DNA from 2 places in the Acetatifactor aquisgranensis genome. Region 2 is predicted to be linked to the other one. Evidence: a T-box and tRNA genes for the amino acid it is inferred to sense, from the RefSeq annotation. Region 2 holds a T-box; the other holds one or more tRNA genes.

Region 1 (5,683 bases), on a different contig from region 2:
TATTCCACTTTCTGGAAAGCATCTTGCTGCCTCTCTCCAAAAGCAGATCCGTATTATTGGCGGGATTGGTATACGGATCTGAATCCCGCACAAAAAAGCCCGCAAAATCCCCCGGCTCCTCCATATCCGCATCTGTCAGAATCAGAAAAATGCCGCTGGCAGAATGTCTCTGCAGGATATCAAGGCATTCCGGGAAAAGCAGAGCCAGCAATTCGTTCTTCATCTCATCGGAGGCAAACAGCTCCTCCACGCTTATGTCCTCGTCCTGCAGATAGCCATGCAGAATTTCCTCTATGAGGCCCTCCTGCTCACAGACGGTGGCCCACTGCTGGTTCATGTCATTCTGCAGAATCACTTTTCTGTTTTCCACCATACGGTTCATCATGCTGACGGAATATTCCTCCAGCCTGCCCGCAACTCTCTTTATCACCAGCGTGCCGATGGTAATGACGCTCTGTGTCAGCATGATGATAATCAGGGGAATCAGAAAAATCTTGAATATTGTCGCCTTTTTTCTGTCTCGCTTTTCGCTTTCCATTTTACCCCTGCTTTTCCACTGCCTGTCTCAGCGTCCCGCAAAAATCTTCGTACCACTCTTCAAAGGCTTCTTCTGTCACATAGCCGCCCGCAGCCTCTTCCAGGCTCTTCCCCTGTGCCAGGGCCTCTTCCACAGCCGCCCTGTCCGCAGCAGCCTTGTCCGCAAGATGGTATTCCAGCACTTTTCTGGCCGCCGAGCCGTTCTGAAAGCTCTTGTTCGTATACAGCGTCATATCGTCCATGGCCTTAAAAACAGAAACCAGGCAGTCATATGTCTTCGGAGCCACCTCCAGCCCCTGTTCCGCGATTACCTGATCCAGCTTCTCCGCGCTCCCTGCGTCCTTGCGCACCGGCAGATAGCCGGAGACACTGCCGAACCGCAGATTATTTTCCGCCTCCGTGAACCATTTCAGGAATTCTACAGCGGCATACTCGTGCTTCTCGTCAGACTTGCTGACCACCATGCCCGCGCCCTGCTGTACCGCGTAACGCTCTCCGCCCGCGAACACAGGCGCCTGCATCACGATATAGTCAATGGCATAGCTGCCGTCCTCCAGCTCCACCTGATTGGGAAAATACATGGCTGAGGCAGTGGAACCCGTGTAAGCCAGCAAGTCTCCCGTCTTCACATCGTCGGAACGGAATGAGCCGTAGGCCCCGAAATACCCTTTGACCATAGGCACGTAGTAATTCTCCCAGAGACGGTGCAGCTCCTCCCTGGGCAGATTCAAGGTCACCTGGCCGTTCTCCACGTGGAAAATCTCCACTCCCAGCTGATGCATGCCGATGACGAAATAATTGGCCACCGCGTCCCTGCCGTAAAACGCCCTGCCGTCCCCCGGCACATCCGGCGTCTGGCTGTCCGTCCATTCATAGTATTTCTGTGCCACGGCGGTGATGCCCTCCATAGTCTCCAGATCCCCGAGAGAGGCGCCTGTCGCCGCCGCAAAGGCTTCCCAGTCCGTCCTGTTGATCATCATCATTTCCGTGGATTTCGCCACGGGAAAAATCCGCAGGGATCCGTCCGATGCGATGCGTCCCTCTTCTATGTAGGAGTCCACATACTTTTCCAGTTCTTCCTTGTCCATATAGTCCGACAGATTGGCCAGAGCGCCCGCCTGCTCCACTTCATAGGCGGTATCCGCATAAGAGGAGAACAGATCCGGCATGGGATCGGCCCCCACTTCTCCATTGATAGCCTCCCGCACCGCGGTCTCTAAATCCGATACAGAGCCCTGGCTGTAGCCCTGCACATAAATTCCCTTTTCCCTGCCTGCGGTATCGTTAAACTCCTCCACCAGCGCGTCAAACGCCGCCTGCTGGGAACCGTTATAATAATGCCATACTGTCAGGGAAACAGGATTGCCGGGATCCAGCGGATTCTTATTCCCGCATCCTGTCAGACCAAAAAACAACACTGCCGTTATGCACAAAATTCCGGCTTTCTTTTTACTGTTTTTCATCTTTACCTCCCATGCGCCTGCTTTTTCATTATCTTTCATTCTAGCATACCCCTTATATATTTTCAATAAAACTATCGTCTTTCCAAGCAAAAAAGGAACTTACTTCGACCACAGCCTAACGTAAATTCCTTTTAAGCAGTGCAGGTAGCCGGACTTGAACCGGCACGGAGTCGCCCCCGAGAGATTTTAAGTCTCTTGTGTCTGCCTATTCCACCATACCTGCATATTCAAAATGAATGGATGGAGGTGGATTCGAACCACCGAAGCAATTTGCAGCAGATTTACAGTCTGTCCCCTTTGGCCACTCGGGAATCCATCCATATCAGGCTATCGCCCGAACAAAGAAATTGTAGCATAGTTTCGCACAGATCGCAAGGGTTATTTCAAAAAACGGGCCAAAACGGCTTCAGTTAAAATAGGCCGCAATGCCCTGGGCCATCCCTTCCACCAGCCTGTCCTGATAATCCTTTGACGTGATGGCCTGCCGCTCCGCAGGATCGGACAGAAACGCTGTCTCTATCAGGCAGGCGGGCATGGATGCCTCCCGGATCACATACAGTTCATCCGTATCCTGGATTCCTCTGTCCACGGCGCCCGTCTTTTCTACAGCCCCCTGCTGTATCAGTCCGGCCAGGCGGCCGCTGTCCGCAAGCTTTCCGCAGTACCAGGTCTCGATGCCGCTTACCCCGATTTCCGTGCCATCATAGGCATTCTGGTGGATGCTGACGAAAATGTCCGCTCCCGCGTTCTCCGCCTCCGTCACCCTCTCCTCCAGAGACGGCAGGCTCCCATCGTCCTCCCGCAGCATCACGGTCTCAAAGCCCAGCTCCTGCAGCTTTTCAGAAAGGCCCCTGGCCAGCTCCAGATTGACCACCGCCTCCGACACGCCCTCTCTGTAGCAGCCGTCGTCCTCCCCGCCATGCCCGGCGTCAATGGCTACCAGCGCCACAGGACCCGTATCGTTCAGCAGGAAAATATCCCCGTTCCCGCCGTCAGCCACGCCCGGAATATCCTCAGTCCCCTCTGCCGCACTGTCCCCGGCAAAGACATTGATGCACGCGGAGATCAGCAGATAGCAGCCCTTGCCCAGAACAGCCGCGGACAAAAAGAAAGCTGTCAGGAATACTGCCGTCCTCACCAGCTTATCTTTTCTGAAATCCTGTCCTCTGACGCTCTGCCTGCGCATATCCTGCTCCTCGCTTTTCTTATCTGTCGGCTACAGTATACAGAAAAGCTTTATCAAAATGACATCCTTTTTGTATCCAAGTTGTATCATCTGAAAATCTTACTTTGAAATTTTCAGGTACATCTCATTGATTCCTTCGTAGTATCCCACCGTGGCCACCACATCCTCCTCGTCCATCCCATAAAAAGTATATTTTTTGAAATATGGCGTATTCTCCGACAGGGGGTTCGTGTTCTCATACTCCTCCGGCTCCCCCAGTTCCATATATTCCGCCCATGCCGCCACCAGCCTGTCCGCATCCACGGCTTCCCAGGAAACGATTCCCGTCCGCGCGTAGAACTCGTATATCTTGCCCGTATCCGCGTCCACATAGGCATCCAGCAGACGGTTCTCCTTGTTGGCATTCTGCAGGCTGGTGTCCAGACTGATTTTCCAGACCAGCACATTGTTCTGGGGATCCGGCACATCGATTGCGGAATACAGTACGGCGCTGTAGGAGTCCTGCGTCAGTTCCTGGACTCCCTCCGGCAGTATCCCCCGCTCCTTCAGCTCCCGGATGCCCTGATTGGTCAGTTCGATTCCCGCGCTCTCCTCCACGTCCTGCCCGGAAGAGTCTTTCCTGTTGGCCACGAATGCATAAATGCCTGTCAGATTATCATAGTCCAGCTCGTCCCCCCGGGTCATGGCATTCTGATCGCTCTCCGGCAGAATCTGGTTATTCAGGCATTTCGACAAAATATATACCTTTTCATTGCTGCCCAGAGAATAACGGTATCCCTCCGTTCCCGTCCGGGTCTCCTGGGTCTGGATCTGGTTCAGGATACTGCTGTCCCGGTATTTCGCCAGAGCCTCCGGCCCCCACACCGCAAGCCCCGCGATAACCGCCGCCAGGGGAATCAGCAGCAGGCTAAGTTTCTCCCAGTTCTTTCTCGTCATCTTCATTTTCCGCATCCTCAACTGCCTCTCCCTGTGCTTTCCCGGCCTGTGGTTCCATTTCCCATGACGCCATGTCGCGGGCTGCCTCATTCTGGCGGAGGGTTTCCTCCGCCACTTTCCGCCGCGCCTGCGCATCCTGCCCGGGCTCTTCTTTCCTGTCCGGAATCACGAAACTGATGCAGGTGCCCTCGCCCACCCTGCTCTCTATCTTCAGCTCACTGTCATGGAGCCGCAGTATCTCCACGCACAGCGCAAGGCCCAGACCCGCCCCGTTCCTGCTGCGGGAGCGGGACTTGTCCACCATGTAAAAGGCTTCCGTGACCTTCATCAGCTCCTCCTCAGGAATGCCTACGCCTACGTCTTTTACCCGGAAAGCATAGGCATTCTCCAGCCGCTTTCCAATCACTTCCACCAGGCCTCCCTCACTGGAAGCCTTACAGGCATTGTCCACCAGATTCAGCAGGACGGACTTTAAGAGATTGGCCTCCGCGTACACTGTCCCGCTGCTGAAAGCAAAGCGGATCCGCTGCTCCTTATTTCCCGAAAACATGTCTTTCAGATATTCAAACAGTACTTTAGCCGCCACCGGCTGGGGGTCTATGGTCTCCCGCTTGGTGACGATGATGTCCAGCAGCCGGAAAGACATATTCTCCAGGCGCTTCCCCTCCGTATAGATATAGTTGGAAGACAGAAAATGCTTCTCCTCATCCAGCTTTCTTGACCGCAGCAGATCCGCATAACCGATGATTGCGGTCAGCGGCGTCTTCAATTCGTGGGCAAAGGCGGCAATGAAATCTTCCCTGGCCCGCACCTCTTCCTGCAGTTCCCCGATGGTGGCCTCCAGCACATTGGCCATGCTGTTGAAATCCACGGTGAGCTGCCCCAGTTCGTCGCTGCTGACCTTCTTCGCCCGGTAGCTGTAGTCTCCCCCGGCCATCTGTCTGGTGGCCCCGGTGAGCAGGCGGATGGGCTTGGTCAGCCAGGTGCAGATCAGGAACATCACAAAGGAGCTGCACACCAGCATGGCGAGAGTCACCCTCCGGTACACGGAAAACCCAAGCGTGCGCTCCTCGAACACTTCCGTCACGTCCTCCAGGGTCTCCAGATACAGATTCCTGTCCAGAGCGTTGACCATGAGCCCCGTATGGACATAATAGCGGTCCCCCTGACGAACCACCTGCCAGATTCTCGCGTCCTCCGTAATCTGCTGCAGAAGCGCGGAATCCTCCGCGAAGCCGATGCTCTGATACAGGACTTCCTTCTCTTCATTGGAAAGCCTTAGGAACCGTTCCGTACCCTGGCCGCTGCTCTCCAGCTTGGTCCCGATCTGCTCCACGGCGATGTCCTGGAGCACGTTATATTTTGTAGGTATGTTCAGGGCCGCCGTCTCAAAGGCGAACCGCAGGATGTTGCTGCCGTCCAGGGCCTGGGCCACCTCCCGCTCCATGGATTTCTGGAAGACGGAGTTCACGAACAGATAGCCGCTTAAGCCGAATGCCAATGCCATGATGATGATTGTCCATAGCAAAATCTTGTTCACAAACTTCATAGTCAGATTTCC
Region 2 (5,683 bases):
AAAAAACGCTGTTGTCTAGTAAAATAATCTTATGGGAATTGAATTGATTATCAATGTCAGGTCGAAATACCCAAATTACATAAAAATTGGAGGAAAGTCAAATGAAAGTTTACACAACTGACAAGATTCGCAATGTAGTTCTGCTGGGACACGGTGGAAGCGGAAAGACCAGTCTGGCGGAAGCGTTCGCGTATCTGTCCGGCATTACATCCAGAATGGGCAGGGTAGCCGACGGCAATACCCTGAGCGACTACAGCAAGGAAGAACAGAAGCGCAAGTTTTCCATCAATGCCTCCATTATCCCGATTGAGTGGGAAGGGTACAAGATTAACGTGATAGATACTCCGGGTTACTTTGACTTCGTGGGCGAGGCCGAGGAGGCCATCAGCGCCGCGGGAGCCGCGATTATCGTGGTGAACGGAAAGTCCGGCATCGAAGTGGGCGCTCAGAAGGCATGGGACCTGTGTGAAAAATACAAACTTCCCAGATTCGTGTACGTCTCCAACATGGACGTGGACAACGCTTCTTTCCGCCAGGTAGTGGAAGATATGACCAATCTTTACGGCAAGAGAATGGCGCCTTTCAATCTGCCCATCCGTGAGAACGAGAAATTCGTGGGCTATGTGAACGTGGTCTCCGAGACAGGACACCGCTGGCAGGGCAAGGAAGTAGTGGACTGCGAGATTCCCGATTACAATAAGGCGAACCTGGAGCTGTGCCGCGATACGCTGATGGAGGCGGTAGCCGAGACCAGCGAGGAGATGATGGAGCGGTATTTCGGCGGAGAGACTTTCTCCGACGCGGAGATCAGAGCTGCCCTGCGCACCAATGTATGCGACTGCAGCATCGTTCCCATGACCATGGGTTCCAATACGCTGTGCCAGGGCGTGTACACGCTGCTGGACGACATCGTGAAATATATGCCCAGCCCCGAGAACCGCAAGATTGCCGGCATCAACCAGAAGACCAACGAGATCTACAACGCGGACTATGACTTCTCCAAGGCGAAGTCAGCCTATGTGTGGAAGTCCATCGTGGATCCGTTCATCGGCAAGTATTCTCTGATTAAGGTGAACTCCGGCGTTCTGAAGACGGACGATCTGATGTACAATGTAGATACCGAGGTGGAGGAGAAAATCGGCAAGCTGTATGTGATGCAGGGCAACAAGGCCACAGAGGTTCCTGAGCTCCACGCGGGAGACATCGGCGCTCTGGCGAAGCTGAGCGATGCCAAGACCGGCAACAGCCTTTCTACCAAGGCGACACCGATTAAATATGCCAAGGCGGAGGTGTCCACACCTTACACCTACATGCGCTATAAGCCCAAGAACAAGGGCGATGTGGACAAGATTTCCCAGGCTCTGCAGAAGATGACCCAGGAAGACCTGACCCTGAAGGCAGTGAACGATGCGGCGAACAGACAGACGCTTCTCTACGGCATGGGAGACCAGCATCTCGACATCGTTGTCAGCCGTCTGCTGAACGAGTATAAGGTAGAGGTGGAGCTTGACCGCCCGAAGGTAGCCTATAAGGAGACCATCCGGAAGCAGTCGGATGTGGAATATAAATATAAGAAGCAGTCCGGCGGCCATGGTCAGTACGGCCATGTAAAGATGCGCTTTGGCCCCTCCGACAATCTGGAGGAGGCATATGAGTTCACCCAGGAAGTGGTGGGCGGCGCCGTGCCGAAGAACTTTTATCCCGCAGTGGACAAGGGACTGCAGGAATCCGTGATAAAGGGCCCCATGGCCGCATACCCGGTAGTGGGCGTAAAGGCTGTGCTGTACGATGGTTCCTACCATCCGGTAGATTCCTCCGAGCAGGCGTTCAAGATGGCTACCATCCAGGCGTTCAAGAAAGGCTTCATGGAGGCCCATCCCGTGCTGTTAGAGCCCATTGCGTCCCTGAAGGTCACCGTGCCGGATGCCTATACCGGCGACGTCATGGGCGACCTGAACAAGAGGAGAGGCCGTGTGCTTGGCATGAATCCTACCGCAGGCGGAAAGCAGATCATCGAGGCGGAGATTCCCCAGAGCTGCCTGTTCGGCTACTGCACGGATCTGCGTTCCATGACCGGCGGCAGAGGCGAGTATGCCTACGAGTTCGTCCGCTATGAGCAGGCTCCCTCGGATGTACAGGAGAAAGAGATTGCGGCAAGGGCGCAAAGCGTTGCCGAGAATAACGCGGAAGACTAAAACGAACAGTTCGGAATCAGGACTAAATTTAATGTGATTCTTGATGAATTTTAACTTGACAGATGATTGGAAACAGTCTACAATAGCCTTAACTAATAGAAGCGGCATGATGATTCTATTAGAGGACAGTTTCATATATGTCATGGACGGAGAAGAGGAGCATTAAGGATTTCGGACTTTCAGAGAGCCGCCGGGCGGTGGGAGGCGGCAGCGAGATTTCCCCAACTGGCCTTGGAGTCTTGTGCCTGAAGCGTATTGCGTGGGTAGGGTGCGACGGTTTATCCCGTTATCGATAAATAAAGTGCGTGAATCCGGAAGAGCAGCGGTGCCGTTATGATATTGACATAGCGCTCCCGATGCAGGATTTGCGAATTAGAGTGGTACCACGGAAATGAAGCCCTTTCGTCTCTAGCTGACGGAAGGGCTTTTTGACGCAGAGACGGAAATGAAGCGAGGAGGTAAAGAAGAATGGCGATACCTTACAACCACCATGAGGTGGAGCAGAAATGGCAGGCGGTCTGGGACGGGGAAAAAGCTTTCCGGACCTCGGAGGATTACTCGAAACCCAAATACTACGCGCTGGTGGAATTCCCCTACCCGTCGGGACAGGGACTTCACGTGGGCCATCCAAGGCCCTACACCGCTTTGGACATCGTCGCCCGCAAGCGCAGGATGCAGGGCTATAACGTGCTGTATCCCATGGGCTGGGACGCTTTCGGCCTGCCCACGGAAAACTACGCGATCAAGAACCATATCCATCCCAGAATCGTCACGAAGAACAATGTGGAGCGTTTCAAAGGACAGCTCCACGCGCTGGGCTATTCTTTCGACTGGGAGAGGGAGGTGAACACCACCGACCCGAACTATTATAAGTGGACACAGTGGATTTTCCTGAAGCTCTTCAAGGCGGGGCTGGCTTACAAGAGTGAGATGCCCATCAACTGGTGTACCTCCTGTAAAGTAGGCCTGGCCAACGAAGAAGTGGTGAACGGCGTCTGCGAGCGCTGCGGCTCCGAGGTGGTCCGCAAGGTCAAGAGCCAGTGGATGCTGAAGATTACGGAATATGCCGACAAGCTGATAGAGGGACTGGACACGGTCGACTACATCGAACGCGTCAAAGTGTCCCAGAAGAACTGGATCGGCAAGTCCCAGGGCGCGGAGGTGGATTTCTCCCTCACCGGAAAAGAGGAGAAGCTGCGCATCTATACCACCAGGCCGGACACCCTGTTCGGCGCTACCTACATGGTAGTGTCTCCGGAACATCCTCTTATTGAGAAATATAAAGAGGAAATCAAGAATTACGACGCGCTGGTGGCCTACAGGGAGCAGGCCGCGAAGAAGTCCGACTTCGAGCGCACTGAGCTGGCCAAGGACAAGACCGGCGTCCGGATTGACGGCCTGACGGCTACCAATCCTGTGAACGGTAAGGAGATTCCTATCTGGATATCCGATTATGTATTGATGACCTATGGTACAGGAGCCATCATGGCAGTGCCCGCCCATGACGAGAGAGACTGGGATTTCGCCAAGAAATTCGGGCTTCCTATTATAGAAGTAGTGGCGGGCAGCCCTGTCAGCGTGCAGGAGGCGGTCTACACGGACGTGGAGTCCGGGACGCTTGTGAACTCCGAGTTTTTGGATGGTCTGTCCGTGGCGGACGCCAAGAAGAAAATCACCGAATTCCTGGAGGAGAAGGGACTGGGCCACAGCAAGACCAATTTCAAGCTTCGCGACTGGGTGTTCTCCAGACAGCGCTACTGGGGCGAGCCGATTCCTATTGTGAAGTGTGAGAAATGCGGATTCGTTCCTCTGGACGAGAGCGAGCTGCCGCTGATGCTTCCCGAGGTGGAGTCCTACGAGTCTACAGATAACGGCGAGTCTCCGCTGGCGGCCATGGAGGATTGGGTGAATACCGCCTGCCCTTGCTGCGGCGGCCCGGCGAAGCGTGAGACGGATACCATGCCCCAGTGGGCAGGTTCCTCCTGGTACTTCCTGCGCTACACGGATCCCAAGAACGAAAATGCGCTGGCCGGCAAGGAAGCGCTGGATTACTGGATGCCTGTGGACTGGTACAACGGCGGCATGGAGCATACCACGCTGCACCTTCTGTACTCCAGGTTCTGGCACAGGTTCCTCTACGATCAGGGACATGTTCCCTGTCCGGAGCCTTACCAGAAGAGGACCAGCCACGGCATGATCCTGGGCTCCAACGGCGAGAAGATGTCCAAATCCAGAGGAAATGTGGTGAATCCGGACGACATCGTCAGGGACTATGGCGCGGATACCCTGCGCACCTACGAGATGTTCATCGGCGCCTTCGACTTAAGCGCCGCCTGGAGCGAGGACGGGGTCAAGGGCTGCCGGAGATTCCTGGAGAGGGTCTGGAAACTGCAGGATATGCTGACGGAAGAGGACGGGTACAGCGCGGATCTGGAGACCAAGATGCACCAGACCATCAAGAAAGTGTCCGGCGACTTCGAGAGCCTGAAGTACAATACGGCTATCGCGGCCATGATGGCTCTGATCAATGAATTCTATAAGAAGAATGCCGTCACAAAGGGCGAGTACAAGACTCTGCTTACGCTGCTGAACCCTGTGGCGCCTCATATCACGGAGGAACTGTGGCAGATGGCAGGCTATGAAGGCAGAGTATATCAGACCACATGGCCGTCTTACGAGGAGGCCAAGACGAAAGAGAGCACCGTGGAAGTAGGCGTGCAGGTGAACGGCAAGATACGCGCCACCATTTCCGTGTCCAAGGACGAAGCCAGGGAGGCGGTCATCGCGGCGGCCAGGGAGGCGCTGGGAGACAAGCTGACCGGGAATATCGTGAAAGAAATCTATGTGCCGGGCAGGATTGTCAATATCGTTGTGAAACCATAAAAAATGTAACAGCCAAAAAGCAGGGGGCCGCCAGGAATGGCGGCCCCTTTTCCGATGTGTCCGGGAGGTGCATATCTCTATGGTTTCGGCGGTGCATCCTTCCCCCGGCTCTTTTCCAGTATCTTGTCGATCTGCGTCAGCTCCTCCTTAGTGCTGTGCTTGCGTATGGCCGCTATGGCGGCGTTCATCTCCTGGGGGGTGAAGGTCAGGTTCTCCGCCTTGGCCTTTTTCATCATAGGCATCAGATAGGCCATCATTTCCTTCTGGCTCTTCCCATGCCCGGATGAATTTTTCAGGGCATTTCCCTGGTCGAAGAGCTGCTCCAGGAATTTCAATTTCTTCTCCGGGATATCCTTTACGAGAGGGTCTGTCATCCAGACAGGTCTTTCCTGATTTTCCATAAAAGCTCCTTTCAGTCTGTGGTTGTCTATTCGCTACTGTCCCCGCCGAACATCTGGAAGATGGAGGACAGCCCCGAATCGGACATGCCGGAGAACATATCCATGGGATTGTCTCCGCCCATTCCCTCGGGGAAAAGCTCCTGGAGCATCTGTATCATCTCCATCATTTCCTGCATCTTTTTCAGGTTCATTATCATATTTTTG

Evidence for each region. A T-box is a leader RNA that pairs with one kind of tRNA and senses whether it is charged. The one in region 2 lies ahead of leuS (leucine--tRNA ligase), so its partner is inferred to be a tRNA-Leu.
Region 1: it encodes a tRNA-Leu, which carries the amino acid that the T-box ahead of leuS (leucine--tRNA ligase) is inferred to sense. The anticodon was not compared.

What each region holds. Positions count from the first base shown of each region.
Region 1 is NZ_CALPDH010000028.1:32,635-38,317, forward strand. Features, by position in the region: gene NFS35_RS20980 (ATP-binding protein) at 1-538, opposite strand, end outside; gene NFS35_RS20985 (extracellular solute-binding protein) at 540-2,000, opposite strand; tRNA gene NFS35_RS20990 (tRNA-Leu) at 2,140-2,223, opposite strand; tRNA gene NFS35_RS20995 (tRNA-Tyr) at 2,238-2,319, opposite strand; gene NFS35_RS21000 (N-acetylmuramoyl-L-alanine amidase family protein) at 2,407-3,186, opposite strand; gene NFS35_RS21005 (hypothetical protein) at 3,286-4,128, opposite strand; gene NFS35_RS21010 (HAMP domain-containing sensor histidine kinase) at 4,094-5,671, opposite strand; gene NFS35_RS21015 (response regulator transcription factor) at 5,674-5,683, opposite strand, start outside.
Region 2 is NZ_CALPDH010000020.1:62,880-68,562, forward strand. Features, by position in the region: gene NFS35_RS17390 (elongation factor G) at 102-2,195, shown strand; T-box leader at 2,336-2,608, shown strand; gene leuS (leucine--tRNA ligase) at 2,664-5,078, shown strand; gene NFS35_RS17400 (hypothetical protein) at 5,156-5,479, opposite strand; gene NFS35_RS17405 (hypothetical protein) at 5,506-5,683, opposite strand, start outside.